2 linked regions of the Blastochloris tepida genome follow. The protein of the gene in region 2 interacts with the protein of the main gene of each other region in a pairwise test. Links are inferred from orthologs where the notes say so. Each region holds a gene or a part of one and is shown on either strand. Other genes may lie near its edges. The genes, in order: rpe and eno.

Region 1 (16,489 bases), 1.8 Mb from region 2 along the record:
TAAGGTCTGCCGCGACGCCAAGAGCGAGGTCGACCTTCAGCGCGGCCTGTTCTTCGAGCAGGACTGGGCGGACATCCGTCCGGTGATGCCGGTGGCTTCCGGCGGCATCCATGCCGGCCAGATGCACCAGCTCCTCAGCCTGTTCGGCGACGACGTGGTGATGCAGTTCGGCGGCGGCACCATCGGCCATCCGATGGGCATCCAGGCCGGCGCCACCGCCAACCGCGTCGCGCTCGAAACGATGGTGCTGGCCCGCAACGAGGGCCGCGACATCCTGGCCGAGGGCCCCGAGATTCTGGCCGACGCCGCCAAACGGTGCCAGCCGCTGCGTGCCGCCCTCGACACCTGGGGCGAGATCACCTTCGACTATACCTCGACCGACACGTCGGACTTCGTGCCGACCGTCAGCGCCGCCTGAACCGGGAGGAACCGATGCGCGTGACCCAGGGAGCCTTCTCGTTCCTGCCCGATCTGACGGACGAGCAGATCAAGAAGCAGATCGCCCATTGCCTCGACAAGGGCTGGGCGGTGTCGATCGAGTTCACCGACGACCCCCACCCCCGCAACACCTATTGGGAGATGTGGGGCAACCCGATGTTCGACCTCGTCGATCCGGTCGGGGTGATGCAGGAGCTGGCGGCGTGCCGCGCCGCCAACCCCGATCACTACATCCGCCTCAACGCCTTCGACTCCAGCCGCGGCTGGGAGGCGGTGCGGCTGTCCTTCATCGTCCAGCGGCCCAAGGTCGAGCCGACCTTCCGCCTTGAGCGGACCGAGATCGAGGGCCGCACCCAGCGCTACACGCTGGTGACGGTGCGCTGATCCGCCGGCCGCGGCCCCTCCCCCGCCCGCGGCCGGCGAGACCACCAACGGGACATTCCCGGGCACGAGCCCGGAAGGGTCCAGGAAAGCCTCTTGCGGTTCTCCAGGCTGATCGGCCGGAAACCCTACGACGGGCGCCCCCCGCGCCCGAATCCTGCGGATCCGGCCGAACGGGCCGGATTTCGCATCAAGAGCCGGAGAGTCCGATGAACGCGCCCGCCCCCACGCCGTCTGCAGAGGCTGCACCGTTGGCGGCTGCACCCTCGGACGCCGCAACACCGGAGGCCGCAACGCCGGAGACGGCGGCCGCGGTCGATCTCCAGGCGATGTACCGCGACACCGACATCGGCTCGCTCCTGGCCGATCTCGACCGCGAGCTGGTGGGGCTGAAGCCGGTCAAGGACCGCATCCGCGAGATCGCCGCCTTCCTCCTGGTGGCGCGCGCCCGCGAGAAGATGGGCCTCTCCTCCGCGCCGCCGACCCTGCACATGGCGTTCACCGGCAACCCCGGCACCGGCAAGACCACGGTTGCGCTGCGCATGGCGGGCATCCTGCATCGCCTGGGCTATGTGCGCAAAGGCCACCTCGTCACCGTGACGCGCGACGATCTGGTCGGCCAGTATATCGGCCACACCGCGCCCAAGACCAAGGAAGTGCTCAAGCGCGCCATGGGCGGCGTGCTGTTCATCGACGAGGCCTATTATCTCTACCGGCCGGAGAACGAGAAGGACTACGGCCAGGAGGCGATCGAGATCCTGCTGCAGGTGATGGAGAACCAGCGCGACGACCTCGTTGTCATCCTCGCCGGCTATGCCGACCGCATGGACACCTTCTTCTCGGCCAATCCGGGCTTCCGCTCGCGCATCGCCCACCACATCGAGTTTCCCGACTATACCGACGCGGAATTGCTGCGCATCGCCGAGACCATGGCTGGGGCCGAGGGCTACCACTTCGACGACGCCGCCAAGGCGGCTTTGGTCGACTACATCGCCAAGCGGCGCACCCAGCCCAACTTCGCCAATGCGCGCTCGATCCGCAACGCCTTCGACCGGGCGCGTCTGCGCCAGGCGGTACGCCTGTTCGACTCGCCCGGTCCCATCGGGCGCGACGATCTGATGACCATATCGGCAGCCGAGATTCTGGCGAGCCGCGTGATGAAATGACAAAAACAAAGCCTACAGGCTGGGGAGACCGGGGGACCGCCAATGACACACGCGCCACAAGCCAGACCGCTGCTTGAGGATTATCTGGACGTCTGGGCCGGCACCGATGCCTCGCGCAGGGCGGTGGCCGACACCGTCGTGGCGCTGGCCCGCGCGACGACCGAGATCGCCGCGCTGATCGCCTTCGGCCCGCTGGCCGGCGATCTCGGGGCGGCACGCGTCGACAAGGGCGGCGGCGACGCGCAGAAGGAGCTCGACGTCATCGCCGACCAGCTCATCCTGCGCCACCTCAATGATGCGCCGGTGGCGGCGATGGCCTCCGAGGAGGCCGACGAGCCGGTGGCGGTGAAGGCCGGCGGGCCGGTGATCGTCGCGGTCGATCCGCTCGACGGTTCCTCCAACATCGACACCAACACCGCGATCGGCACCATCTTCTCGGTCCTGCCCGCCCCGGCCGACATCGATCCGGCTTCGGCCGACGCCTTCCTGCAGCGCGGCCGCGACCAGCTCGCCGCCGGCTATGTCATCTACGGCCCCAACACCTCGCTGGTGCTGACGGTCGGCGCCGGCACCCAGCTGTTCGTGCTCCATCCCGAAACCCGGCGCTTCGCCCTGGTCACCGAGCGCGTGGCGGTGCCGCCCGATGCCCGCGAGTTCGCCATCAACATGTCGAACTACCGGCATTGGGACGAGCCCATCCGGCTCTATATCGACGACCTGCTGAAGGGCCAGGAGGGGCCGCGCGACGTCGACTACAACATGCGCTGGGTGGCCTCGATGGTGGCCGAGGCCCATCGCATCCTGATCCGCGGCGGCGTCTATCTCTATCCGTCGGATGCGCGCCGGGGCTACACAGCCGGCCGCCTGCGCCTGATCTATGAGGGCAACCCGATCGCGTTCCTGATGGAGCAGGCGGGCGGCGGCGCCTCCAACGGCGCCGAGCCGATTCTCGACCTCGTGCCGACCACGCTGCACCAGCGCGTGCCCCTGGTGTTCGGCTCCAGCGAGAAGGTCCGCCGGGTCGCCCGCTACGTGGCCGCCCCCGAATCGATCGCCGAGCGATCGCCGCTGTTCGCCAAGCGCGGCCTGTTCCGGCCCTGACCGGCCCTGATCGGCCCTGGCCCTGATCGGCCCCTGGCCCCGACCGGCGACGCGCCGGCCGCCACCGCATTCCGAACACCCGTTACGAGGGCGATGAAGCCATGTCCCGCAAGCACCCGATCATTGCCGTGACCGGTTCGTCCGGCGCCGGCACCACCTCCGTCAAGCGCACCTTCGAGCAGATCTTCCGCCGCGAGGGCGTCAGCGCCGCCTTCGTCGAGGGCGACTCCTTCCACCGCTACGACCGCTACGAGATGCGCGAGCGCATGGCCGAGGAGGGCAAGAAGGGCAACAAGAACTTCAGCCACTTCTCGCCCGAGACCAATCTGCTCAAGGAGCTGGAGGAGCTGTTCGCCGAATACGGCCGCTCTGGCAGCGGCCGCGTCCGCCGCTACGTCCACGACGCCGAGGAGCAGCAGCTCTACGGCGCCGAGCCCGGCCGCTTCACCCCGTGGGAGGACATCCAGGGCAACACCGACCTGCTGTTCTATGAGGGCCTGCACGGCGCCGTGGTGACCGAGGACATCAATGTCGCCCAGCACGTCGACCTCAAGATCGGCGTGGTGCCGGTGATCAATCTGGAATGGATCCAGAAGCTGCACCGCGACAAGGCCACCCGCGGCTACACGACCGAAAACGTCACCGAGACCATCCTGCGCCGCATGCCGGACTACGTGCACTATATCTGCCCGCAGTTCACCGAGACCGACATCAACTTCCAGCGCGCGCCGACGGTCGACACCTCCAACCCCTTCGTCGCCCGATGGATCCCCACCGCCGACGAATCGATCGTGGTGATCCGCTTCAAGAACCCGCGCGGCATCGACTTCCCCTATCTCCTGTCGATGATCGACGGGAGCTGGATGAGCCGGGCGAACTCGATCGTCATTCCGGGCGGCAGGCTCGATATCGCCATGCAGCTCATCCTGACGCCGATGATCCTGAAACTGATCGAACTGAAGCGCCGGTCGCTGTGAGGCAGGAGGCCAGACCCATGAACCAGATCCAGAAGATCACCGCCGCCGACAGCCTCTCCTGGCCGGTCACCGCGGCCCTGCGTGCGCTCGCCATCGACGCCGTCGAGGCCGCCAAGTCCGGCCACCCCGGCGCGCCGATGGGCATGGCCGAGATGGCCGCCGTGCTGTGGCGCCAGCATCTGCGCCACGACCCGGCCGACCCGAAATGGCCGGACCGCGACCGCTTCGTGCTGTCGAACGGTCACGCCTCGATGCTGATCTACGGCCTGCTCCACCTCACCGGCTACGACCTGCCGATGAGCGAGATCAAGCGCTTCCGCCAGCTCCACTCCAAGACCGCCGGCCATCCCGAGGTGGGGGTGACGGTGGGCGTCGAGACCACCACCGGCCCGCTCGGCCAGGGCTTCGCCAATGCCGTGGGCATGGCGATCGCCGAGAAGACGCTGGCCGCCCAGTTCAACCGCCCCGGCCACACCATCGTCGACCACCGCACCTTCGTCTTCCTCGGCGACGGCTGCCTGATGGAGGGCATCAGCCACGAGGCCGCCTCGCTCGCCGGGCGCCTCAAGCTCGGCAAGCTGGTCGCCCTCTATGACGACAACGGCATCTCGATCGACGGCAAGGTCGAGGAATGGTTCGCCGACGACACCCCGGCCCGCTTCGAATCCTATGGCTGGAACGTCATCCGCAATGTCGACGGCCACCATCCCGGCGCCATCGACGCGGCGATCACCGCGGCGCTCGCCAGCGGCAAGCCCAGCCTGATCTGCTGCAAGACGGTGATCGGCCGCGGCGCGCCGACCAAGCAGGGCACCGAGAACTCGCACGGCGCCCCGCTCGGCCCAGAGGAGGCGGCCCAGGCCAAGGCCGTGTTCGGCTGGAGCCACCCGCCGTTCGAGGTGCCGGCCGATGTCTATGCGATGTGGGACCAGCGCCCCCGCGGCGCGGGCCTCCACGCCGACTGGACCGCCCGCTTCGAGGCCTACCGCCAGGCCTTCCCGGATCTGGCCGCCGAGTTCGAGCGGCGGGTGGCCGGCGACCTGCCGAAGGGCTTCACCGAGGCCGCCGCGCGCGCCGTCACCGAGGCCAAGGCCGCCGGCAATGTCGCCAGCCGCAAGGCCGGTCAGGTGGTGCTCTCCGCCTTCGCTCCCGACTTCCCCGAGCTGCTCGGCGGCTCGGCCGACCTCACCCACTCCAATTTGACCAATTTCAAGGGCACGCTGCCCATCACCCGCGACGAGGCCGGCAACACCATCCTGTTCGGGGTGCGCGAGTTCGGCATGAGCGCGATCGCCAACGGCATCGCGCTCCATGGCGGCTTCATCCCGTTCGTCGCCACCTTCCTGGTGTTCTCGGACTATGCCCGGAACGCCATCCGCATGAGCGCGCTGATGGGCCAGCGCGTGGTCTATGTCTTCACCCATGATTCGATCGCGCTCGGCGAGGACGGCCCCACCCACCAGCCGGTCGAGCATGTCGAAAGCCTGCGGCTGATCCCCAATCTCGACGTCTGGCGCCCGGCCGACGCCGTCGAGACCGCCTATGCGTGGCGCGCGGCGCTGGCCCGCCGCGACGGGCCGACCGCCATCATCCTGTCGCGCCAGACTCTGCCCGCCCAGCCGCGCGACGCGGCAACCGAAACCGCCATCGCCAATGGCGGCTATGTGCTGTCGGAGCCGGCGACTGCGCCCGCGGCGGTGCTGGTGGCCACCGGCTCGGAGGTGGCGCTGGCGGTGGCGGCCCGCGATCTGCTGGCGGCCGGGAACATTCCGGTGCGTGTGGTGTCGATTCCCTGCCGCGAGGCGTTCGAGCGCCTCGCCCCGGCCGATCAGGCCAAGGTGATCGATCGGTCGCTGCCGCATGTGGCGGTGGAGGCGGGCGCCACCCGCGGCTGGCAGGCTGTGGTCGGCTTTGCCGGCGCGGTGGTGGGGATCGACCGCTTCGGCGAATCCGGCCCCGAGAAGGACCTGCTGGCCCATTTCGGCTTCACGCCGCAGCGCGTCGCCGATACCGTGAAAACCGTATTGTCCCGCTGACCTCCGCCTGGAGGCGGTCCAACACTCTTCAGGAGATCCGCGCCTATGGCTCTCGTTTCGCTGCGCCAGCTGCTCGACCACGCCGCCGAGCACGACTATGGCCTGCCGGCCTTCAACGTCAACAATCTGGAGCAGGTCCGCGCCATCATGGAGGGCGCCCGCGCCGTGCAGGCGCCGGTGATTCTCCAGGCCTCCGCCGGCGCCCGCAAATATGCCGGCGAGCACTTCCTGCGCCACCTCATCACCGCCGCCGTCGAGTCCTATCCCGAGATCCCGATCGTCATGCACCAGGACCACGGCGCCTCGCCGGCGGTGTGCGTCTCGGCCATCCGCAACGGCTTCACCTCGGTGATGATGGACGGCTCGCTGCGCGAGGACGGCAAGACCCCGGCCGACCACGCCTACAATGCCGAGGTCACCCGCAAGGTGGTCGAGATCTCCCACTCGATCGGCGTGTCGGTGGAGGGCGAGCTCGGCGTGCTCGGCTCGCTCGAGACCATGAAGGGCGACAAGGAGGACGGCCACGGCGCCGAGGGCACCATGACCCGTGAGCAGCTCCTCACCGACCCCGAGGAGGCCGCCCGCTTCGTCGCCGAGACCCAGGTCGACGCGCTGGCCATCGCCATCGGCACCTCGCACGGCGCCTACAAGTTCAGCCGCAAGCCGACCGGCGACATCCTCGCCATCGACCGCATCAAGGAGATCCACGCCCGCATCCCCAACACCCATCTGGTGATGCACGGCTCCTCCTCGGTGCCGCAGGAATTGCTGGCCGAGATCCGCGAGTTCGGCGGCGACATGAAGGAGACCTACGGCGTCCCAGTCGAGGAGATCGTCCAGGGCATCAGGCACGGCGTGCGCAAGGTCAATATCGACACCGACATCCGCCTGGCCATGACCGCCGCCATCCGCCGCGTGCTGGCCACCAAGAAGGGCGAGTTCGACCCGCGCAAATATCTCGAAGTGGCGCAGGACGCGGCCAAGAAGGTGGTCATCGCCCGGCTCGAAGCCTTCGGCTGCGCCGGACAGGCGCCCAAGATCAAGCCGATCGAGCTCGACGTGATGGCGCAGCGCTACAAGAAGGGCGAACTGACCCAGGTGGTGACGAGCGGAAAGGCCGCTGCATGAGCATCGTGATCGCGCCGTCGATCCTGTCGGCCGATTTCGCCCGTCTCGGCGAGGAGGTGAACGCCGTCCTCGCCGGCGGTGCCGACTGGATCCATTTCGACGTGATGGACGGCCACTACGTGCCGAACCTGACCATCGGCCCGCCGGTGCTGGCCTCGCTGCGCAAGGTGACGACGGCGCCGATCGACGTGCACCTGATGGTCGAGCCGGTCGACGCGCTGGTCGAGATGTTCGCCGCCGCCGGCGCCAATCTCATCAGCTTCCACCCGGAGGCGAGCCGCCACGTCGACCGCACCATCGAGCTGATCCGCTCCAAGGGCTGCCAGGCGGGCCTCGTTCTCAACCCGGCCACACCGCTCTCGGTGCTCGACTGGGTTCTGCCCAAGCTCGATCTGGTGCTGCTGATGACCGTCAATCCCGGCTTCGGCGGGCAGGCCTTCATCGAGGCCATGATCCCCAAGGTCGCCGCCACCCGCCGGCTGATCGACGAGTCCGGCCGCGACATCCGCCTGCAGATCGATGGCGGCGTCTCGGCGAAGAATATCGGCCGCATCGCCCGCGCGGGCGCCGACACCTTCGTCGCCGGCAGCGCGATCTTCGGCTCAAGCGATTACGCCGCCACCATCAAGGCGATGCGCGACGAGGTCGCCGCCGCCTTCCAGGTCGCCGCCGAATAGGTCGTTGCCGAACAGCGCGCGGGCGATCAGGGCCGCAGCCCAATAGGGCCGCGGCCGAAAGCGAGGCCGATTCGGCTCTCCAGCCTGATCCGGCCGAAGACGGACTGCACATACGAAAGAGCCCCGGCGACACCCTCGCCGGGGCTTTTTCCATGTGCTTTCCGCCAAGAGCTTTCCGCGTCGCCGCTCGGCCGCCGGACCACGCCGGACCGGCCGACGCCGGCCTCGGGCTCATACCAACGGCCCGAAAGCGGACCGTTGGCTCCGGTCGCAGATTTTCGCGAAATCATTGATTTCGGATGAGAAAATCCGCGAGAGTCAACGGCCCCACGCGTCAGCGTCTGGGGCCGTTGGGATCAATGCCCGCCGCCGGCCTCGCGCCGCAGCAGCTCGGCCGGGCGGGCCGCGCAGTCGGCGAACGCCGCCTGCAGCCGCGTGCCGTCCAGCGCATGGCCGACCGCCACGACCCGCGGCTGGTGCCGCGGCTGGCCGCCGGGCGGCAGTTCGACCGGCGACATGCCTTCGAGATCGAACCGGATCCAGCGCGCGCCGGCCCGGACGATGCCGTCGACGCTCTCGACCTTGCCGTAGCTGCCATTGCCGATGGCATCGAGCAGCACCTTCAGCCGCGCCGGGTCGCATTCGACATCCAGCGGGATGCTCCACGCCCGCAGATGCGGCACCGAGCCGTCGTCGGGGCGGTCGTGGTCGGCCTCCTTGACGATCGGACAGCCTTCGCACAACGCCGGCCACGGATCGGGCTCGGGGCGCAGATTGTCATGCGTGCGCAATCCCCACCGCCACAGCGCCGCCACCGGCAGCGGCACCACCAGGAACCAGTGCTCGATGACGGCCAGCGCCGACAGCGTCGACAGCAGCGCATATGCCGTGGCCGGGAACGGTGCCGAGGTCGCCGCCATGTGCAGCAGATAGGTGGTGAACAGGGTCGCCGCCGTGACCGTGAACGGAAACAGCATGTTCATCGGCCGGCGCACGAAATAGGTCTTCAGGTATTCGAGGTGACTCGGCAGGAATTCTTCGCTGAGATTGGGCACGCCAAGGAAGATGTTGAACTTGGTCGACAGCCGCATCAGCCACAGCACGAAGAACGTCACCGTGCCGACCTGGTTCGGTGCGCCCCAGGTGACCGCGACCACCACCGCCGCCGAGATCAGGATCGCCAGCTCATGGTGCAGGATGGTCTTGGTGGCGAGCGCGAACCGCGCCCAGCCGGTCACGCCCGGCGGGCACGGCACCCGCACCGGCCCGGTGGCGTAGCCCATCAGGAACGCCATCTCGTTCCACGCCCACACCATCAGCCCGCAACTGAAGCCAGCATAGGCGCCGAACGGCGTCTGCTCGTGCGAGGTCGCCCACACGCCATGCAGCGCGCCGACCAGCAGCACGGTGGCGCCCGCCATGCTCCATTTGAAGGTCCAGCGCGGCAACCCGTCGAGAAACAGAATGACGCCCGTGCTGAACCACCACAGAAAGAGGGCGTAAAGCACGGCAATGCCGTATTCGGCCACCATTGCCTCCCCTATTGGGAGGGGACTGGACGAACCCGTGCTGGCGGCGGGTACGGCCCATCCGGCGGGACGACGCCCGCCTCAGGTGCCGCATCGCCGGTCGCGGTCGCCCCGCCCGCTCCGCGTTGCGGGGCGGTCCGGCGATTGCGGCTCGTCTCGTTCATGAGGATCAGCGGGCCCCGGCACGGGCGCCCGCCGCCCATTCGAATTGGGCCGGTCATTGCGGCTGCTCGGCGGGCTTGGCCTGCTGCGACTTGAGCAGGCGTCCCATCGACGCAATGTTGGTCGGCCCGAACGCGTTGATCACCAGCTCCCGGTTGGTCGCCAGATCCGTCAAAGTGAGCCGGCCGTTCGCGAACAGCGACAGCCGGTACGGCGCACCGGAGGTCTCGTCGGCATTCATCCGCCGGTCGTGGCTGAGCGCCCGCACCATGCCACGGATGAAGCCGTCCGAATTGCCCCGCAGCACCACGATCACCTCGTTCGACTCGGCATCGATGATCGAGAGGCTGGAGTCCTGCCCGGTCACGAACCGCAGATCACGGCTCTCGACCAGCGGCAGCTGCGCCGACGGGACGGCCTCCTCCTTGCCGGACAGCGTATCGCGAATGCCGCCGAAATGCGGGCCGAACACCAGGACGATGCCGCCAAGCACCACCAGCCCAAGCCAGATCTTGGAGCCGAGCGAAAGTTTGTAGGGCTTCGAGCCAGACAAGATACCTACTCCTGCGGCTCAGCTCGTGGCCGCCGCGGCCGGCGCAGCCTGTCCAGCCGCAACCTGTCCGGCCGGCGCCTGTCCGGACTCGGTGGCGCTGGCCACCTCCGAACCCGCATCCGCCGCCTCGGCCGCGGCTTCCGCCGCTTCGGCCTGGGCTTCCTCCGCCGCGCGACGCGCCGTATCGGCCGCGATTGCGTTGGCGAGAATCTCGGACACCTTCCGCGCGTCCGGCACGCACCGCATCATCGGTTCCGGCCGCTCGAACCGCCACGGCCGGACGTGCGGCCACAGCACCATATAGCCGAGACGCTTTCCCTTGCCCTCGATCAGCGAGAGCGGGATGTCCCCGGTTCCGTCGGAATAGGTCTTGAGCGCGGCATGATTGATCGATGAGAACGGCAGATTGAACGTCATCTGCAGGACGACGCCGAACTGCAGCACCACGCGCTTGGTGGTGATGGTGTAGACGCTCGTGCTGCAAATCCACCGGGCGCCGAGCACGATGATGCCGACCACGCCCGCGCCGGCGGTGATCAGCCACGTGATGCCGGCGGTCATCTCCGGAAGCGTCTCCTGCGCGCTGATCCCGTTGGCGAACCGCCAAATCGCCAGCAGCAGGAAGTAGATCGCGACCTTACGCACATGGAGTGCAGTGATGGCGAAACGCCACCACTGCGGTTCTCCCTGCCACAGCATGTCTTCGCCTGCCGGGAGTGGTCCCGGCAGGCCTTTGACATAGGGCTCGAACTCGTCGTCGTGATGGCTCACAGCAACGGTTCCGCACGTTCCGGCGTCGCATAGAGCAGGCCGCCGGCATAGTAGGCCGACACCTTGTCCTCTTCGCGGAGCGTGATCTGGTCACGGCTCTGCAGACGCGGCACGTTGGCGAACTGGCTGGCGAGGATCGCCTGCACCTTGACGCCGTCCTTGGTGATGCTGGCGAAGCCGAGCGGCATCAGGGCGGTGCGGGCGCTGCCGGCCACCGAGATTTCGAGGTAGCGGAAGTAGTACTCCGAGCGGTCGACCCACAGGTCGGTGACGGTGCCGGCTTCGATGCCGTCGGCGCCGAACACGGGCAGGCCGCGCGGGTCGAGGTCACCCTCGGCGATGTAGAACTCAGGCGCAGCGCGCAGCGGGACGATCTTGGCCTTGCCTTCGAAGGTCGAGTCGACCACTTCCGAACGCTCCGCCCACGAGGCGGGGCCGACGCCGTCGACCATCGGGTTGCCGGTGGGCGCCAGCGGAGCGCCTTCGAAGCCGTCGGTCTGCGCCAGCTTCAGCTCGCGGGTCTCGTAGCGGCGGTTCGGGTTCGGAGCCTGGACGGTGCCGCCATGATAGAGGGTGAAGGTCTTGGGATAGGGCAGCTCGCCCGACTGGACATCCGGCGACGGCAGCTTGACGAGTCCGAGCGGCTCCACCAGCGGATAGCCTTCGCGCCGGTCTTCGCGGCGCAGGTAGAACAGAACGACCGTCCAGATCACGAGCCAGTGCCCGTACCACGCAAGTTGCGCGATATCTAGATGGTTTGCGAGAGCGCCGTAATACATAAGAACCTCCGTGGGCAGGTAACGTCTAGCCGGGGAATTCGGCAAGACCAAATGATGAATCCCGACGAGAACGGTGCTGGCCGTGGGGTCTTACCAGCGGGCCGATCGCGACGAGCGCGGCGAACAGCATGAGCACTTCGAGGAGATAGACGAACTCATATCCGGCGAGCGGGCTGTTCATCGCCGGGCCGAGCAGCCCGAGGGAAGCGAACTCGGAGATTACGTCACGCAGCGTGCCGCCGAGTGCGATCGCCCCACCGGCGGCGGTGGCCTGGACCGCGCCCCAGGCCCCGAGCGCGAGCCCATTGTGCTCGGCGTCGAGACCCATGGCATAGGTCAGGGTACCCACTGCGAACAGGCCACTGGCGAAACCGATCAGCGCGACGCCGATACGGAACAGCAGTGGCAGCCCCAGCGGGCCGGCGAGAATGACGGCGCAGAACGCCGCCAGTCCTATCAGCCCGCCAATGGAGGCGAGCCGACACGGATCGGTACCGCGGCTGAGCAGGCGGGCGGAGAGCCCGAAGGCGACGAGCGACCCTGCCGCCATCAACGCCGTCAGCGCGGTGGTGGCCGAAACCGACAGGCCGAGAATCTCGCCGCCATACGGTTCCAGCACGATATCCTGCATATTGAACGCCGCCGTGCCCAGGCCGAGCGCGACCAGGAAGCGGGCAGCGTGATTCTGCTTGATGAACTTGCCCCACACCTGGCCGAACGGCGGCTCGACGATGTTGGCACGATCGCGGCTGCGAGCCTCCTGGCGCCACAGCGCGACGAAGTTCAGCACCAGCGTGACCAGCGCCAGACCCTGGATCACCTGGATCAGCCGGAAGATGCTGAACTCCTGCAGCAGAAGGCCGTAGCCGAACGCGCCGGCCACCATGCCGACCAGCAGCATGACGTACATCAGCGCCACCACGCGCGGCCGGGTCTCCTCCGACGCCACGTCGGTGGCCAGCGCCAGCCCCGCGGTCTGCACGGTCTGCATGCCGGCACCGACCGCCAGGAAGGCCAGCGCGCCGCCGACATGGCCGACCCAGATCGGTCCCACCGCGTCGCCGGACATGATCATCAGCGCCCACGGCATGAAGGCGAAGCCGCCGAACTGCAGCAGCGTGCCGAACCAGATGTAGGGCACGCGCTTCCAGCCCAGCGCCGAGCGGTGGTGGTCCGACTTGAAGCCGATGAAGGCGCGGAACGGCGCCACCAGCAGCGGAATCGCGATCATCGAGGCGACGAGCCAAGCGCCCATGCCGAGCTCGACGATCATCACCCGGTTGAGCGTGCCGACCAGCATCGCGGTCGCCATGCCGACGGTGACCTGGAACAGCGACAGGCGGAACAGACGGCCGAGCGGCAGGTCCTTCGACGCCGCGTCCGCGAACGGCATGAAGTCCGTCGCGAACTTGTTCCAAAACTGGACGGAGGGTGTCTCGTTACTCATGACCGGACAAACTCCAGAGCTTCGGAAATGTAGAAGCCACGGGCCACCCGATGCAAGCGGCCCGGCCGCCAGCCGGCCAGCGCCGGCTCGGCGGCGACCAGCGCCGTCAGGTGCTTCGCCGCCACCGGCACGATGGCCGGGGCGCGGTCGCTGCGCGGGAAGACGCGCCCCACCGCGTGCATCAGCGTCAGCAGCGGCGTTCGCGGAGCGATGGTGAAGAGAATCGAGCGCGCGGTGCGCGGCGCGATGCCGGCCAGCACCCGCACGATGTCGGACGGCTCGTAATGGATCAGCGAATCCATCGCCACCACGTGATCGAACGCCCCCAGGCCGGGATCGAGCATGTCGCCGACCCGGAAATCGATGCGTCCGGGGCCGGCCCCTGCCGCAAGATCCTCCGGCAGGCGCTCGGCCGCAAGCCCCACCAGCGTCGGCGACAGGTCGATCGCCACCACTTCGGCGCCGCGCCGCGCCGCCTCAACCGACAGCGCGCCGGTGCCGCAGCCGGCATCCAGGAGCCGCCGCCCGGCGAGGTCCGCCGGCAGCCACGACAACAGCGTGCGGCGCATCTCGTCGCGTCCGGCCCGGACCGTCGCGCGGATGCCGCTCACCGGCGCATCGGACGTCAGCTTGGACCACGCCTCGACCGCCGTGCGGTCGAAGTAGGTCTCAAGCTCCCCCCGGCGCTCCTGGTAGGACGCAGTCGTCATCAATCGAACCCCAAAAGGTCGAAAATTTCACGGTCCTTGAGCGGCTTCACCACCAGCGGATCGACCCCGGCATAGAGAGTCTCGGCGAGCTGAAGATACTCCTTCTGCACGGCGAGCACATCCGGCGTCGGCTCCATCTCGAACAATGTTGCCTTCTTTAGTCGGCTCAGGCGGATCACGTCGAGAGCCGGAATGTGGGCGCGGGTCTTGAGTCCCACAGCTTCGTTGAATTTGTCGATCTGGTCGGTCTGGGCGCTGCGGTTGGCGATCACGCCGCCCAGCCGCACCGGATAATTCTTCGATTTCGCCTGAATCGCCGCGACGATTCGGTTCATGGCGAAGATCGAATCGAAGTCGTTGGCGGCGACGATCAGCGCCCGCTCGGAGTGCTGGAGCGGGGCCGCGAAGCCGCCGCACACCACGTCGCCGAGCACGTCGAAGATCACCACATCGGTATCTTCGAGTAGGTGATGCTCCTTAAGGAGCTTCACCGTCTGGCCGACAACGTATCCGCCGCAGCCGGTGCCGGCCGGCGGGCCGCCCGCCTCCACGCACATCACGCCGTTATAGCCCTCGAACACATAGTCTTCGGGCCGCAGTTCCTCGGAGTGGTAGTCCACGCCCTCGAGGATATCGATCACCGTCGGCACCAGCCGCTTGGTGAGCGTGAAGGTCGAATCGTGCTTGGGGTCGCAGCCGATCTGCAGCACCCGCTTGCCGAGCTTGGAGAACGCCACCGACAGGTTGGAGGAGGTGGTCGACTTGCCGATGCCGCCCTTGCCGTAGATCGAGAAGATCTTCGCGGTGCCGAGGTTGAGCCGCTGGTCCATATGGACCTGCACGCTGCCCTCGCCGTCCGGCCGCTGGGAACCGCTGTCGAGTAGGGTAATGGGCTTCACCAGAGTCTCCCTGCGCTGCCGCGATCACGCCGCGACATCGACGCCGACGCCTTCGAGTCGATCTTCCAGCTCTTCCCCGGCCCGCCGCAACGCCTCCAACGTCTCGGGATCCGGGTTCCAGTAATTGCGTGCGTGCGCTTCCAGCAGGCGGTTGGCAACCTTGGCGGACGCCGTCGGGTTCAGCGCTGCCATGCGTTGGCGCATTTCGTCGTCCAGCATATAGGTCTGCGTGAGCTGTTGATAGACCCAGGGCGCCACCTGTCCCGTGGTCGCCGACCAGCCCATCGTGTTGGTGACGTGCTCCTCGATCTGACGCACGCCTTCATAGCCGTGCTTCAGCATACCCTCGTACCATTTGGGGTTCAACATGCGGGTCCGCGTCTCCAGCGCGACCTGCTCGCCGAGCGTGCGCACCACGCCGTCGCCGCGGGTCTGGTCGCCGATATAGACCGGCAGGTCGCTGCCGCCCTTGGAGCGCTTCACCGCGCGGCTGATGCCGCCCAGCGTGTCGAAATAGTGGTCGATGGTGGTGACGCCGAGCTCGACCGATTCCAGATTCTGGTAGGCGAGCTGGACGTTGGACAGCACGCTGGTCAGCAGCTCGGGCTGGCGCACCGCGCCGCCGGTGCGGCCATAGGCGTAGCACTTGCGGCGGGTATAGGTTTCGGCCAACTCGTCCTCGTCCTCCCAGCGGCTGTTGCCGATGAGCTGGTTGACGTTCGAGCCATAGGCGCCGTCGGCGTTGGAGAACACGCGCAGCGCCGCGGTGTCGATGTCGCAATTGTTGGCCTTCTGGTAGGCCAGCACGTGCTTGCGCACGAAGTTCAGCTCCTCCGGCTCCTCGGCGGTGGCGGCGAGATAGGAGGCCTCGGCCAGGAGCTTGATCTGCAGCGGCAGCAGATCGCGGAAGATGCCCGACAGCGTCATCACCACGTCGACGCGCGGCCGGCCGAGTTCGGCCAGCGGGATGAGCTGGGCGCCGCACAGCCGGCCGTAATTGTCATAGCGCGGCTTGGCGCCGATCAGCGCCAAGGCCTGGGCGATCGGCCCGCCCTCGGACTTCAGATTGTCGGTGCCCCACAGCACCAGCGCGATCGATTCGGGGAACGGATTGCCGTCCTCGACATAGCGGGCGAGCAGCCGCGCCGCCTGCTGGGCGCCGTCCTTGATGGCGAACGCGCTCGGAATGCGGAACGGATCGAAACCGTGCAGGTTGCGGCCGGTCGGCAGGATCGCCGGCGTGCGCAGAAGGTCGCCGCCCGGCGCCGGCGGGATGAAGCGGCCGTCGAGCGCCCGCAGCACCGCCTCGATCTCGTGGTCCTTGGCCAGCAGCCGGTCGGTCTCCGCCAGTTCGCGGAACACCGCCAGCGTCGTCTCGTCGTGGGCGAGGCCGCTCATCGCCAGCGCCTGATCGGCCGGCGCGCCCTCGACCAGCGCCTCGATCGCCTCCCTCGAGGGCTTCAGCCCGTGGGTGGCCTCGGCCACCGACAGCAGCAGGTCGACGCGCTCGGCCGGCGAGGCCGCCTCGCCGATCACGTGCAGGCCGTGCGGGATCAGCGTGTATTCGAGTTCGAGCACCGCGGTGTTCAGCGCCAGGATGCGCTGATCGACCTCCGCCTCCTCCCAGGCCGGCTCGGCCTGGGCGAGGTCGACGGTCGCCGCCTGCGCCTGGATCAGCACGGCGAGCTCGCGCCGCTCGGCCGCCGCCTCCGGCGGCAGCTGGCGCCAGCGCTCG
Region 2 (7,636 bases):
TGGGCCTCGATGGCCTCGCCGCCATGGTCGCCGAAGCCGGCCGGCCGGTGGTGGCACTGGGCGGCATCGCGTCGCAGCAGGTGCCTGACTGCCTGAAGGCCGGCGCCGCCGGCATTGCGGTGATGGGCGGGGTGATGCGGGCGGACGACCCGGGCGCGGAGGTCGCGGCATTGCTCGCATCCATGAGATGTCCCGCCGGCATCTCCACCGAACGGCCTGCGTGATTTTCGCGCACCATCTCGTTCTGCGCGGGGAAGGATCGTGAAATCCAGCCTGTCGTCCCGGGCAAGGGCCGAAGGCCCGCGAGCAACTGTCATGCGGTTTTGGGGTCTCGCCAGGGTTTGTTGTCTCGAATCATGGCGTTGAGGATGGTCAGGAGCTTTCTGGCGATGGCGATGAGGGCGACCTTGGCGGGTTTTCCGCGGGCTTTGAGGTCGGCGTAGAGCTGTTTGGCCCACGGGTTCCAGTGGATGGCGGCGAAGGCGGCGAGATAGCAGGCGCGCTTGAGCGCGCGGCGTCCGGCCTCGATATGGGCCGGCCGCCGCGCTTTGCCGCTGTCGTTGCGATAGGGTGCGCAGCCGCCGATGGCACCGGCTTGGCGGGGGCTGAACTGGCCGAGTTCGGGAGCTTCTGCGAGCAGGACGCGGGCCGTCTTGTTGGCGATCCCCGGCACCGAGGTGATGATCTTGGCCTTGGCGTCCATCGCCGGATCGGCGGCGATCAACGCCTCGATGGCCTGTTCGGCCGCGGCGACGGTCTCGCGCAGGGCGGCGATTTCGGCATCGAGCCGGGCGGTGATGGCCGCCAGGGTGGGGTGGGCCTTGCGGTTCTCGAGGCGGCGGATGTCGGCCTCGGCGCGGGTGATTTCGCGCACCCAGGCGGTCAGGTCGCTCTGCGCTTGCGAGGGCTCCGGGAACGGCCGGCAGGGGTGATGCAGCATGAAGGCGCGGATGATGCGGGCGTCGAGCGGATCGCTCTTGGCGCGCTGGCCGCAGGCCTTGGCGAACTGGCGGCAGCGCCAGCTGTCGACCTGCAGCACGGTGAGGCCGGCCTCGCGCAGCACCGCGACCGCCAGGCGTTCATAGCCGCCGGTCGGCTCCAGGCCGGCGGTGGTGAGCCCGGCCTTCACCAGGCGCCTGGCCAAGCGCTGGAGAGCCGCGGGGGTGTTATCGACGCGCTCGACCTTGGTGTCGTCGAAGGCGATGTCGAGCCAGTCCTTGGAGACATCGATGCCCACAAGGTGGGTGGCAAACGGCGTCGGGTGTGGCAGCATGGCAAGCATCCCAGGCTTGGAAGCGGGGTCAAAAGCCCCGTGCAACTGTTCGGGTTGGCTTGGGACGGACGGCCGCTTCTGCTCGCGACGGCCTCGAAGGCTCACCCGGGATACGGCGTGCCGCCCGCACCGGCTCGGGGTGGCCACCCCGAGCCGGTGCACCCATCAAAGCACAGTTCGCCGTTCCAACCCGGGATCGTGCGGAGAAAGAGGAGCCTTGTTCTGATTGCGGCCCCGGGTCTTCGCGGAGTGCTTCGCATCCGCTCCGCCCGGGGCGACGAGACATCCGACGCGAAATGTCACCGCCCGCGATAGGGCGGCATGCCCTGGTCGGGGATGAACAGGCCCGCCGGGGGCGCCGCCGTCTGCCAGAAGATGTCGATCGGCATGCCGCCGCGCGGGAACCAGTAGCCGCCGATGCGCAGCCAGCGCGGTTCCAGGAGCCCCACCAGCCGCTTGCCCACCGCGATGGTGCAATCCTCGTGGAAGGCGCCGTGATTGCGGAAGCTCGCCAGATAGAGCTTCAGCGACTTCGACTCGACCAGCCAGTCGCCAGGCACATAGTCGATCACCAGCAGCGCGAAATCCGGCTGGCCGGTCACCGGGCACAGCGAGGTGAATTCCGGGCAGGTGAAGCGGGCGACGTAATTGGTATCGGAGTGAGGGTTCGGCACGCGCTCCAGCAGCGCCCGGTCGGGCGAGGCGGGCAAGGGAACGTGACGGCCGAGCTGGAGAGATTCATCTGTCATGATTTTCTCCTATCGAACCGTGGCTCCCGACGGAAGCGCGGGTTCCCCAGGCTGGTGCGATCCTGTATGAGCGGGCCAGCCCCTCCGTGTTTCCGATTACATCGTCCCATTCAGACAGGCAGGCGTTCCATGACCGCGATCGTCGACATTATCGCCCGTGAGATCCTCGACAGCCGGGGCAATCCGACCGTGGAGGTGGACGTGCGGCTGGAGGACGGCTCGTTCGGCCGCGCCGCCGTGCCGTCCGGCGCCTCGACCGGCGCCCATGAGGCGGTCGAACTGCGCGACGGCGACAAGAGCCGCTATCTCGGAAAGGGCGTCCGCAAGGCGGTGGATGCCGTCAACAACGAGATCTACGACGCCGTGGGCGGCCTGGATGCCGAGGATCAGGTCAAGATCGACGAGATCATGATCGCGCTCGACGGCACGCCCAACAAGTCGCGGCTCGGCGCCAACGCCATCCTCGGCGTGTCGCTGGCCACCGCCAAGGCGGCCGCCGCCGCCTGCGGCCTGCCGCTCTACCGCTATGTCGGCGGCACCTCGGCGCGGCTGCTGCCGGTGCCGATGATGAACATCATCAATGGCGGCGTGCATGCCGACAACCCGATCGACTTCCAGGAATTCATGATCCTGCCGGTCGGCGCGGAGAGCGTGGCCGAGGCGGTGCGCGTGGGCGCCGAGGTGTTCCACACGCTTAAAAAGGCGCTCAAGGACGCCGGCCACAACACCAATGTCGGCGACGAGGGTGGCTTCGCCCCCAACCTGCCGTCGGCGGAGGCGGCGCTCGACTTCATCATGACGTCGATCGAGAAGGCCGGCTTCAAGGCTGGCGAAGAAGTGGCGATCGGCCTCGACTGCGCCGCCACCGAGTTCTTCAAGGATGGCAGCTATGTCTATGAGGGCGAAGGCACCAAGCGCTCGCGCCAGCAGCAGGCGGAGTATCTCGCCAAGCTCGTCGGCGCCTACCCGATCGTGACGATCGAGGACGGCATGTCGGAGGATGATTTCGAGGGCTGGAAGATCGTCACCGACCTGATCGGTTCCAAGTGCCAGCTCGTCGGCGACGATTTGTTCGTCACCAATGTCGAGCGGCTCGCCGCGGGCATCAAGGGTGGCCTCGCCAACTCGATCCTGATCAAGGTCAACCAGATCGGTTCGCTGACCGAGACGCTGGCCGCCGTCGAGATGGCTCACAAGGCGGGCTACACCGCGGTGATGAGCCACCGCTCGGGCGAGACCGAGGATTCGACCATCGCCGACCTCGCGGTTGCCACCAATTGCGGGCAGATCAAGACCGGCTCGCTCGCCCGCTCGGACCGGCTCGCCAAGTACAACCAGCTCATCCGCATCGAAGAGGAGTTGGACTCTCAGGCCCGCTATGCCGGCCGTGCGGCGCTGAAGGCGCTTGCCTGATCCAACGACACGACCTCCGGCCCCTCGGGGCCGGAGGCTGCATTTCGGGTGGTTCCCGAAATCCTTGCCCGGCAGTCGGCTTGTCGGTTCACGCCTGCTCGAACACCAGCGCCGCGCCGTGGGCGTGTGCCGGCGTGACCACCAACGCGCCGCGTCCCGTCTCGATGCCGAGACGGCCGACCACCGTGCGGGCAAGGCCGAGGTCGGTGGCCGCAATCCGCACCGCCGCCAGCCGCAGGCCGGACGCCGTGACCGGCGCCGGACAGCCATAGACACGGGCGAATACCGCCGGTTCCATCACCGAAATCTCGCCGCGCCCGGTTCGGATGACGAGGCCGAGGCTCGTGGCGTGCATCTCGCGCCGCGCGGCAAAGCTGCCGAGAAATCCGTGATGGTCGCTGGGGTTGTCAGCAACCAGCACCACGCCGCGCACCCCTGCCGCGCCGTTGGGGTGGCGCTGGAACGCCGGGTTCCAGAAGTTCTCCGGGAAATGCTGCTCGCAGACGAAGAAGCAGGCATCGGGCGAGCCGGGATCGACCGCGAACGCCAGCGTGAAGGCCACCGTCACCACCGTGCCGTCCGGCCGCTGGCCCTGGCGGCTGAAATGGAACGGCTCGTAGTCGCCGAGGGCCGAGGCGCGGAACGCCATGGCCGCCACCCGCGCATTGTCGCTCTCCAGCACCAGGCACGACAGCCCCTCGCCATTGCGGAGAAGAAAGTCGCGGTTGAAGGCGCCGAACGACACGTGCCGCGGCTGGGCGGGCACAATCTTCGCCGGCTCGCCGACCGTGAGCAGTTCGATAAAGAACCCCGGCAACTGGACCAGCCGGTTCCAGGTGCCCCAGGGATGGCGGTTGACCGCGCCGACCTGGAAGCCGAGCCGCTGATAGGCGGCACCGGCGGCGTCGAGATCGCGGACGCAATGGACGACGTGATCGAGGCCGAGAATCATGAGGGAATTGCCAGGAAGACGGAGGGGGCCCAGGACGGCAGGAACATCCGCAGCATGCGCCATCCGCGGGCGGTGGGAAACCTCCCGCCGATCACAGATCACGGCAGGCCGCGCAGGCGGCGGCTCATACGTATTCCGGCTGATCAAGCCGGAATACGTATTCCGATCGCCGAAAATCCCGTTACTGAATAAGGGGTTTTCGGCGAGACCGTTTCCAGTATCCCGAAGGGATCAACCGGAAATCGTATCACAATGCCGGCAGATCGCCCCGCGCCCAGCCGGCCTTGACCTCCTCGCGGAAGGCGGCGAGCCGCCCTTCTGCGATGGCTGAGCGGATGCCGGCCATCAACTCCTGGTAATAGGCGATGTTGACGGCGGTCAGGATCATGCCGGCCAGCATCTCCTCGGCCCGCACGAGGTGGTGGAGATAGGCCCGGCTCCAGCGGCGCAGCGGCTCGGAGGGGCTGTCGGGGTCGAGCGGGCGGGTGTCCTCGGCGTGGCGGGCGTTGCGCAGATTGATCTTGCCGAAGCGGGTGAAGGCGGTGGCGTGGCGGCCGGCGCGGGTCGGCATAACGCAGTCGAACATGTCGATGCCGCGCGACGCCGCCTCCAGGATGTCGTCCGGCGTGCCGACGCCCATCAGATAGCGCGGCTTGGCGGCCGGCAGATGCGGCTCCACCGTCTCGATCATCGCCAGCATCACCTCCTGCGGCTCGCCAACCGCAAGGCCGCCGACCGCGAGGCCGTGGAAATCCATGCCGGCCAGCGCCTTGGCGCTCTCGACCCGCAAATCCGGCTGGTCGCCGCCCTGGACGATGCCGAAGATCGCCCGGCCCTCGGGCTGGCCCTCGAAGGCCCGGCGCGAGCGCTCGGCCCAGCGCAGCGACAGCTCCATGGCGCGGGCGATGTCCTCGCGGGCGGCCGGCAGCTTCAGGCATTCGTCGAGCTGCATCTGGATGTCGGCGCCGAGCAGGCCCTGGATCTCGATCGAGCGCTCCGGCGTCAGCCGGTATTCGGAGCCATCGAGGTGCGAGCGAAACGTGACGCCGTCCTCGTCGAGCTTGCGCAAGGAGGCGAGCGACATCACCTGGAAGCCGCCCGAATCGGTAAGGATCGGGTGCGGCCAGTCCATGAAGGTGTGGAGCCCGCCGAGCCGAGCCACCCGCTCCGCCCCTGGGCGCAGCATCAGGTGATAGGTGTTGCCAAGGATGATGTCGGCGCCGAGCGCCCTCACCTGCTCGGGATACATCGCCTTGACGGTGGCCTGGGTGCCGACCGGCATGAAGGCGGGCGTGCGGATGACGCCGCGCGGGGTGGCGATCTCGCCAAGGCGCGCGGTGCCGTCCGTGGCGCGGACGCGGAAGGAAAAGGCGGTCATGTCTCAGGCTCGGATTTGGATCAGGCTCGATCCGGAAACAGCAGGCTGGCGTCGCCGTAGGAATAGAAGCGATAGCCGGATTGGATAGCGTGCGCGTAGGCGGCGCGCATGGTCTCAAGGCCGGAAAAGGCCGAGACCAGCATGAACAGCGTCGACTTCGGCAGATGGAAGTTGCTCATCAGCACGTCGACGGCGCGGAAGCGGTAGCCCGGCGTGATGAAGATATCGGTCTCGCCGGCGAAGGGCTTGAGCGCACCATCCCTTGCTGCGGTCTCCAGCAGGCGCGCCGAGGTGGTGCCGACGGCGACGACGCGGCCGCCCCCTGCCCGCGCCGCGTCAAGCGCTTCGACGGTCGCGGCCGAGACCTCGCCCCACTCAGCGTGCATGCGGTGGGCGCGCACATCCTCGGTCTTGACCGGCAGGAAGGTGCCGGCGCCGACATGCAGCGTGACGAAATGCTGCGAGATGCCCTTCGCCGCAAGCCGCCCTAGCAGATCGGGCGTGAAGTGCAGGCCGGCGGTGGGCGCGGCGACCGAGCCGTCGAAACGGGCGAACACCGTCTGATAGTCGGCGCGGTCGCGGGCATCGTCCGCGCGCCGTGCGGCGATGTAGGGCGGCAGCGGCACGTGGCCGTGGCGGGCAATCGCCTCGTCGAGCGCCACGCCGGAAAGGGCGAAGCGCAGCTCGACCTCGCCGCCTTCGCCCTTCGCCGCCACCTCGGCGTCGAAGGCGGCAAGCTCGCAGGCGATGCTCTCGGATGCGGGGCCGAACCGCACCCGCTCGCCCACCTTCAGCCGCTTGGCCGGGCGGGCGAAGGCGAGCCAGCGATCCTCCGCGATGCGCTTGTGCAAATTGAAATGGACGGTGGCGGCGGCCTCGCCGCGCACCCGCAACCCGACCAACTCGGCGGGAATCACGCGCGTGTCGTTGAACACCAGCGCATCGCCGGGCTTAAGCAGGTCCGGCAGGTCGCGCACGACGCGGTCCTCAAGGCCCGCGCCCGGCCGCACGACGAGGAGCCGCGCCGAGTCGCGCGGCTCGGCCGGGCGCAGCGCGATGCGCCCCTCCGGCAGGTCATAATCGAAGTCGGAGAGGCGCACGGCAGGATCAGGCCGCGTCGGCCGCCACCTTCATCGAGACGATCTTGTCGGGATCGCGCACCGGCTCGCCGCGCTTGATCTGGTCGACCACGTCCATGCCCTCGGTGACCTGACCCCAGACCGAATACTGGCGGTCGAGCCAGGGCGCCTCGGCGAAGCAGATGAAGAACTGCGAATTGGCCGAATCCGGATTGGCGGAGCGCGCCATCGAGCAGGTGCCGCGCACGTGCTTCTCGGCCGAGAACTCGGCCTTGAGGTTGGGCAGGTCCGAGCCGCCGGTGCCGGTGCCGCGCGGGCAGCCGGTCTGGGCCATGAAGCCGTCGATCACCCGGTGGAACACGATGCCGTCATAGAAGCCTTGGCGCGCCAGGGTCTTCAGCCGCTCGACATGGTTGGGGGCGAGGTCGGGACGCAGCGCGATGGTGACGCGGCCCTTGGTGGTTTCGAGAATCAGCGTGTTTTCGGGATCACTCATCGGAGCGCTTGCCTCTGGTTGCGGCGGTCTTGGAGGACGACCCTGAAGGTCCGTCCGGCGACGGCGCCGCCGAGCCCGTCGGTGAACGGCAGGGATGAACACAGGTCGAGCGCCCGGGCGACCGCCTGATAGAAGATTCCACGCTCGGCCGAGGTCACCGCACGGGAGAACTCGATGGTTCGCGGCCGGCCGAACAGGGTGCCGTTGCGGCGGTAGCTCACCTGGAAGATCACGTCGGGCGGGTTGGCCACCTCGGCGTGGTCAGGCGGGCTCCAGCATCCAGCAAGCGCTTGGGC

What was found.
Region 1: the proteins of eno (region 2) and rpe interact in binary tests that used the Escherichia coli proteins (3 or more experiments, as listed by UniProt). The link is inferred for Blastochloris tepida from one-to-one orthologs.

Annotation. Positions count from the first base shown.
Region 1 is NZ_AP018907.1:258,562-275,050, reverse strand. What follows is about bases 6,082-9,063. They hold rpe (ribulose-phosphate 3-epimerase), read left to right. Parts: upstream 6,082-7,223; coding sequence 7,224-7,904; downstream 7,905-9,063. Other genes in these bases: puhE (putative photosynthetic complex assembly protein PuhE), read right to left, coding at 8,261-9,063; fba (class II fructose-bisphosphate aldolase), read left to right, coding at 6,145-7,227; tkt (transketolase), read left to right, coding at 6,082-6,099. In the rest of the region: BLTE_RS01165 (form I ribulose bisphosphate carboxylase large subunit), read left to right, coding at 1-418; BLTE_RS01160 (ribulose bisphosphate carboxylase small subunit), read left to right, coding at 433-822; CbbX protein, read left to right, coding at 1,029-1,985; BLTE_RS01150 (class 1 fructose-bisphosphatase), read left to right, coding at 2,028-3,086; BLTE_RS01145 (phosphoribulokinase), read left to right, coding at 3,188-4,063; more of tkt, read left to right, coding at 4,081-6,081; more of puhE, read right to left, coding at 9,064-9,436; photosynthetic complex assembly protein PuhC, read right to left, coding at 9,651-10,148; photosynthetic complex putative assembly protein PuhB, read right to left, coding at 10,167-10,919; puhA (photosynthetic reaction center subunit H), read right to left, coding at 10,916-11,632; BLTE_RS01105 (BCD family MFS transporter), read right to left, coding at 11,724-13,145; bchM (magnesium protoporphyrin IX methyltransferase), read right to left, coding at 13,142-13,855; bchL (ferredoxin:protochlorophyllide reductase (ATP-dependent) iron-sulfur ATP-binding protein), read right to left, coding at 13,855-14,745; BLTE_RS01090 (magnesium chelatase subunit H), read right to left, coding at 14,779-16,489. UniProt on the Escherichia coli protein: Catalyzes the reversible epimerization of D-ribulose 5-phosphate to D-xylulose 5-phosphate.
Region 2 is NZ_AP018907.1:2,028,935-2,036,570, forward strand. What follows is about bases 1,382-4,293. They hold eno (phosphopyruvate hydratase), read left to right. Parts: upstream 1,382-2,151; coding sequence 2,152-3,435; downstream 3,436-4,293. Other genes in these bases: queF (preQ(1) synthase), read right to left, coding at 1,573-2,022; BLTE_RS09360 (VOC family protein), read right to left, coding at 3,524-4,293. Outside these bases: BLTE_RS09340 (thiamine phosphate synthase), read left to right, coding at 1-224; BLTE_RS09345 (IS110 family RNA-guided transposase), read right to left, coding at 314-1,282; more of BLTE_RS09360, read right to left, coding at 4,294-4,387; tRNA guanosine(34) transglycosylase Tgt, read right to left, coding at 4,635-5,765; tRNA preQ1(34) S-adenosylmethionine ribosyltransferase-isomerase QueA, read right to left, coding at 5,786-6,865; BLTE_RS09375 (peptidylprolyl isomerase), read right to left, coding at 6,873-7,340; BLTE_RS09380 (hypothetical protein), read right to left, coding at 7,337-7,636. UniProt on the Escherichia coli protein: Catalyzes the reversible conversion of 2-phosphoglycerate (2-PG) into phosphoenolpyruvate (PEP). It is essential for the degradation of carbohydrates via glycolysis.